DNA from 2 places in the Bradyrhizobium lablabi genome. Region 2 is predicted to be linked to the other one. Evidence: riboswitches for the same ligand, from Rfam matches in the RefSeq annotation. Region 2 holds a riboswitch; the other holds the start of a gene.
The links. A riboswitch is a leader RNA that binds a small molecule or an ion and turns the genes downstream of it on or off. The one in region 2 is predicted to bind cobalamin.
Positions count from the first base shown of each region.

Region 1: linked by a shared signal. The riboswitch ahead of B5526_RS21990 (TonB-dependent receptor) and the one ahead of B5526_RS15575 (HupE/UreJ family protein) in region 2 are both predicted to bind cobalamin.

Region 1 covers NZ_LT670844.1:4,735,905-4,739,110, reverse strand. The annotation lists gene B5526_RS21995 (FecCD family ABC transporter permease) at 1-1,011, opposite strand, end outside; cobalamin riboswitch at 1,177-1,375, shown strand; gene B5526_RS21990 (TonB-dependent receptor) at 1,489-3,206, shown strand, end outside.
Region 2 covers NZ_LT670844.1:3,354,658-3,357,863, reverse strand. The annotation lists gene B5526_RS15590 (cobyric acid synthase) at 1-136, opposite strand, end outside; gene cobO (cob(I)yrinic acid a,c-diamide adenosyltransferase) at 154-765, opposite strand; gene cobU (bifunctional adenosylcobinamide kinase/adenosylcobinamide-phosphate guanylyltransferase) at 786-1,307, opposite strand; cobalamin riboswitch at 1,344-1,555, shown strand; gene B5526_RS15575 (HupE/UreJ family protein) at 1,687-2,334, shown strand; gene B5526_RS15570 (DUF1636 domain-containing protein) at 2,348-2,782, shown strand; gene cobW (cobalamin biosynthesis protein CobW) at 2,779-3,206, shown strand, end outside.

The sequences.
Region 1 (3,206 bases), 1.4 Mb from region 2:
GCGCATGATCAGATAGAGGAAAAACGGCACGCCGATGATCGAGGTCAGGACGCCGACCTTGATGTCGCTGGTCGAGGGAATGATGCGCACCGCGATATCGGCGGCGAGTAACAGCGCGCTGCCCGTCAGCGCGCTCGGAACCAACAATCGCGTCGGATCATGGCCGATCAGCGGGCGCATCAAATGCGGCGCCACCAGGCCGATAAAGCCGATAGTACCGGACACCGCGACCGCGCCACCGACGCCGAGCGCGACGCCCGCGATCACGAGCAAGCGCAGCCGGTCGACATCGACGCCGAGGCTTTGCGCGGCCTCTTCCCCCAGGCTGAGCGCGCGGAAGGCATTGCGCTGGCTGAAGAGGATGATGGCGCCCGCCACGATGAATGGCAGCGCCAGCATGACATGGCGAAAGCTGCGATCCTCCAGCGAGCCGAGCAGCCAGAACGCGATCTCGAACACCACGAAGGGATTGGCGGAGAGATTCATCACCAGCGCGGTCGTAGCGCCCGCAAGGCTTGAGATCGCAAGCCCCGCCAGAATGAGAATCAGCAATCCGGCGTTGCGGCCGGCGACCGCGAGCAGCATGAACACCGACGCAAAGGCAAAGATGATGGCCGCGACCGGCAGCGCGTAGGACCTGACATCGGCAAGGCCGAGCGAGATTACCAGCACCGCGCCGAAGGCCGCCGATTGCGGCGCGCCGAACAGCTCGGGTGCGGCCAGCGGATTGCGCAATAATCCCTGCAACGCCGCGCCGGACACTCCGAGTATCGCGCCGATCGCAACAGCGAGAATCATGCGCGGCAGTCGGATTTCGCGCACGATCACCTGGGCCACGTCACTGCCGCCGCCGAATAGCGCATCGATCACGGCAACGGGCGACAGCCGCACCGGCCCGATCCCGAGCGAGAGCAGCGCCAGTAGCACCACGAGCGCGACAAGCACCGCCGTCACGCCCGAGCGCCGGCGCGCCGCGATTTCAGCCGTCGCCATGACGTCCTGAACGCTCATCAACGGTCCTAAAAAGCGGCCATTCCTCAAAGCGGATTTGTCGGCTCGCCGCCATGCTCATACAATGATTGAGGTCGGGCACAAGCGGGACCTGCGATCAAAATGCCTATCCGCCCCGGGCGGGGTCCACCGGAACGATGAGCATTGACTCCCCGCCCGGCAAACTTCTAGATCACCGGGACGGTTCCTCGTTTGGGGATCAAAAGGGAATGCGGTGCGGGGAAACTTCCCCAATGCCGCGGCTGCCCCCGCAACTGTAAGCGGCTAATCTTTCGTCAGATGCCACTGGGAATCTCGGTCCTGGGAAGGCGACGGAGGGTAACGACCCGCGAGCCAGGAGACCTGCCGTCAGCCGTGGTCACACGCGAAGATGTCGGTCGGGGAGTACAGACATTAGCTTCACCGGGGTGCGCAAACGCCCCGTGGTGAGACTTGGTTCGCTGTGACGTGCCACTGACGTCATACCGAGGTCGAACCATGTCTTCCGTCATCTTAGCCGCAACGCGGCGCCGCCGTTTGCTGCTTGCCTCGAGTTTCCTTGCGCCGATTCTCTCGCTGGCGATTTCCGCCGCGCGCGCGCAGCAGGCTGCTCCGGGTCAATTACCGCCGATCGAAGTCAGCCCGCCCGGCGACGAAAACCGGACCCGCGCCAAGCCGGTTGCCGATAGCGATTCCTATTCGCGTCGCGCCGTGCCCAGCCCCTCGCAAACCGGCACACCGGCAGGCGCGCCGGCCGACAATTCCAACGTCGCCTCTCCTGGCACTAGCACGACAGGCGTTGGTCCGACCAACCGGCAATTTGCCGGCATCGTCGGCACCTCCACTTCAGTGATCACCGCCGCGGATATCGCGCACTCACCGGCGCAGACCATCCAGGAGATCATCGCGCAGACGCCCGGCGTGCAACTCACTAATCTCTACGGCGGCGTGAACGGCGTGGGCACCACCGTGGGCCTCCGGGGCTTCGGCGCCTTTGCCACCGCCAATACCCTGGTGCTGATCAACGGCCGCCGATTGAACGACATCGACATGGCCGGCGTCGATCTCTCGACCATTCCGCGCGATTCGATCGAGCGCATCGAGATCACCCGCGGCAACAGCGGCGCCGTACTCTATGGCGACAACGCCGTCGGCGGCGTCATCAACATCGTCACCAAGACCGGCACCGGCGGCCCGCCGGTCGCGATGCGTTTCGGAGGCGGCGTCGGCTCCTTCAACCAGCAATTGGGCTCGGTTTCGACCGCGGTCAACTCAGGACCCTGGTCGGCATCATTCTACGGCAACAGCTTCAAATCGGACGGATACCGGGTCAACAACGCGCTTGAGCAGCGCAACGGGATCGGCAGCGTCAATTACAACACCGCTGATTTGTCGGCGTTCTTCACGCTATCCGGCGACGATCAGAAGATCGGTCTCCCCGGCGGCCGATTGGTCGACCCATCGATCGGGCTCGACCAGCTATCGACCGACCGGCGCGGCTCCAGCACGCCGTTCGACTATGCCGCCAAGCAGGGCGTCAACGCCACCACGGGCTTCACCAAGACCTTGTGGAACGGCGCTGAACTCATCGTCGACGGCGGCGTGCGCGACAAGAAGCAGCAGGGTGCCTTTTTTGGTGCAACCGCGTTTCCCAGTTTTGCTTCCACCTATGTCAGCGCAGATTTGACGACTTGGTCGATAACCCCTCGATTGAGTGTCAAAAATACAATCTTCGGAATCCCCTCTTCCGTTCTGACCGGAATAGATTATTACGATGCGACCTTTCACCAGGATAAGGGCGCATTTCAGGGGTTTACGCCCTGGCATAGGTTCGACCTGGCGCAACAGACACTCGCGGGCTACTGGCAGCAAACCGTCGGCCTGTTGCCGACAACGGACTTTTCGTACGGCGCTCGCGTTCAAAACACCAACCTGACCGCGCGTGACCGCTTCGATCCGACGGCGCCGTTTGCGTTCGATACCCAGGCGCTTCCGCTCGACAGCAACGAGACACAATACGCCTTGCATGTCGGCTTCGAGCATCGCTTTAACGATATCTTCTCGGTCTTCGGCCGCGCCGCGCGCGCGTTCCGCACGCCCGACGTCGACGAACGCGTCGCCTCAGGTCCCGCCTTCGATGCCTTCTTCAATCCGATTCCCCAGACCTTCAGATTGAAGACCCAGACGTCGAACGACGTCGAAGGCGGTTTCCGCAT
Region 2 (3,206 bases):
CGGCGGTAACGGCGGCATTGTTCGACATGTTCTGTGGCTTGAAAGGCCTCACTCGCAGGCCGCGATTGGTGAAAGCCCGCGCCAATCCCGCAACCAGCAGCGACTTGCCGACGTCCGAGCCGGTCCCCTGCAGCATGATCGCGCGGGCTGGGCTCAAAACTCGATGCCTTGCTGCGCTTTGACACCGGCCGCGAAGTGGTGCTTCACGGCTACCATCTCGGTCACGAGGTCGGCTATCTCGATCAATTCGGGTTTTGCATTGCGGCCGGTGACGACGACGTGCAAGTCAGCCCGCCGGCTCGCGAACGCCGCAAGGACCCGGCCGAGGTCGAGATGATCGTAGCGCAAGGAGATATTGAGCTCGTCGAGGATCAGCAATCGGATCGAGGGATCTTCCATCAGTTCAGTCGCCCGGTCCCAGGCGCGCTCTGCGGCGGCGACATCGCGGGCACGATCCTGGGTTTCCCAGGTAAAACCTTCACCAAGTGTGTACCATTTGACCTGATCGCCAAAACGCTCGATCGCAGCGCGCTCGCCGGTCTGCCAGGCTCCCTTGCCGAACTGCACCACGCCGCACTGAAAACCTCGTCCGATGGCGCGCAGCAGAAGACCGAAAGCCGCCGTCGATTTGCCCTTGCCTTTGCCGGTGTGGACGATGAGCAATCCTTTCTCGATCGTCTTGCCGGCGACCTCGGCATCCTGAACCGCCTTGCGGTTGGCCATCTTTGCCTTGTGGCGCGCTTCGTCGTCGGTTTCGGTTGTCATGGAGTTAAAATTCCTTCCGTCTATTTCAGAATGAGCGGCAATCCCGCCGCGATCAAGACAGCGCGGTCGGCAATCGCAGCCACCTGCATGTTGAGGCGGCCTTGCGCATCACGAAATTCTCGCGCCAGCGCATTATCGGGAACGATGCCAAAGCCGACTTCATTGGAGACGACGACAACAGGTCCGTCGGCGTTGCCAAGGGCCGTGATCAACCGCTGCTGCTCAGCGATCAAATCCCGACCGTCCAGCATGACATTGCTGAGCCAGAGCGTGAGACAATCGATCAGCACGGCTTGTCCTTTGCTGCCATGCGCTGCGATCGCGCTCGCCAAATCGAGCGGGGCCTCGACGGTGCGCCAGCGGCCATCGCGTCGGTTGCGGTGCGCGGCAATCCGCGCCGCCATCTCGCTATCATGGGCTTCGGCGGTTGCCACGTAGACCCAGGGCGGAGCGCAGTCCATCACTAAGTTCTCGGCATATCTGCTCTTTCCGGACCGCGCGCCGCCGAGAACGAAGGTCAGACGAGGCGGGGGAACGTTCATGATCGGCGAATTCGATTGACGGGGGTTGATGCTTGCCCTTATCAATCGGGTGACGGTTCCCCGCAAGGGGATTGAATGGGAATGCGGTCAGGGAACCTTAGCCTCCAAAGGCATGGGGCCCCAAATCCGCGGCTGCCCCCGCAACTGTAGTCGGCGAGCTGAAGGCCAAGACACCACTGGGCAACCGGGAAGGTGGCCGGACGCTGAGACCCGAGAGCCAGGAGACCTGCCGTCGAGAACGCTGTTATCCGGCTCGTCGCGCGGGGCGTCGCGATGGTCATGTTGAAGGCTTATCAGCGACGAATTTTGTCGCGATGGGACCCCGTCGGAAGCGGCACCAGGCCAGGGCGCACGAAGCCCATGACGACGGAGGTCCGCGATGAAGACTTTGCTCAATCGATCCTTGCTCAATAAATTGAGCGTGCTTGTTGTGGGTGCCGCGATGCTGGCGCCGGCGCAGGCGCTGGCGCACCATATGATGGGCGGCAAGGTTCCCGTCACCTTCATGCAGGGGTTGTTGTCGGGGCTTGGGCATCCGATCATCGGGCTCGATCATTTCGCAGCCGTCGTCGGCGTCGGAATTTTGGCGGCGTTGCTCGGCCGCGGCGTTCGCCCGGTGCTTGCGTTCAGTGCGGCCATGATCCTCGGCGTCGCGCTGCATCTTGCCAGCGCCAATATTCCGGCGGCTGAGCTTCTTGTCGGACTTTCCACGCTACTCATCGGCGGTCTGGTTGCGCTTCGGCTATCGCTCGGCGTGTTGCCGGCGGCCGTGTTGTTTGCCGCAGTCGGCGTGTTCCACGGCTATGCACTCGGCGAATCCATCGTCGGAGCCGAAGCTTCACCGCTCGGCGCATATCTCGCCGGTCTGTTTGTGATTCAGACCGCCATTGCCGTCGCGGCCTACGCGGCAACGACAAGAATCCAGCAACGCGCTCCCTCGTTCAACCGAGCAGGCATGGCCGCAGCCGGTGCTCTCATCGCCCTGATCGGCGCCGTGATGGTTGCAACTGCCGGCTTCCCGGGCTGAGCGCGCCAAGCACATGACCGCATTCACCGATAGCGGGGCCTCGCCGCGCCCAAGCGCCTCGAAACTGTTCGTCTGTATCACCTGCCGCCTGCTCGGCGAGACGACCGAGGATCAAAAGGCGCGCCCCGGCGCGCGTCTGATGGAGATCCTGTCGCAGCGTCTCGAAGATGGGGCGGCCGATATCGAGATCGTGCCCGTCGAGTGTCTGTCAAATTGCAACCGCGGTTGCACGGTCGCGGTCTCGGGGCCGGGAAAATGGACCTACGTGATCGGCGCGCTCGATCCCGAACAGCATGCCGATGACGTGGTCCAATTTGCCCGACTTCATCATTCCCACGCCGACGGGCTGCCGGTCTGGCGCGAGCGCCCCGTCCACATCCGCAAGAACACGATTGCGCGGGTCCCGCCGCTCTCCGTTTTAGCGAACATTGGAGACAGTTCCCGATGACATCTCTGACAAAAGTCCCTTGCACAATCGTCACGGGCTTTCTCGGCGCCGGCAAGACGACGCTGGTTCGCCACGTTCTTGAAAATGCGGGCGGACGCCGCCTGGCGGTGATCGTCAACGAATTCGGCGACGTCGGCATCGACGGCGAAATTTTGAAGAGCTGCGGCATCGAGAGCTGCCCGGAAGACCGCATCGTGGAGCTATCCAACGGCTGCATCTGCTGCACGGTGGCCGATGACTTCGTTCCCGCGCTCAAGCGTCTCCTCGATCACCCGGCTCCGCCGGAGCACATCGTCATCGAGACGTCTGGGCTAGCGCTTCCCAAACCGCTGGTGCAGGCTTTCAACTGGCCGGAGATCGCCTCGCGTGTCACGGTTGACGGCGTTGTTGCCGTGGTTGACGGCGCGGCGGTTGCGGCCGGACG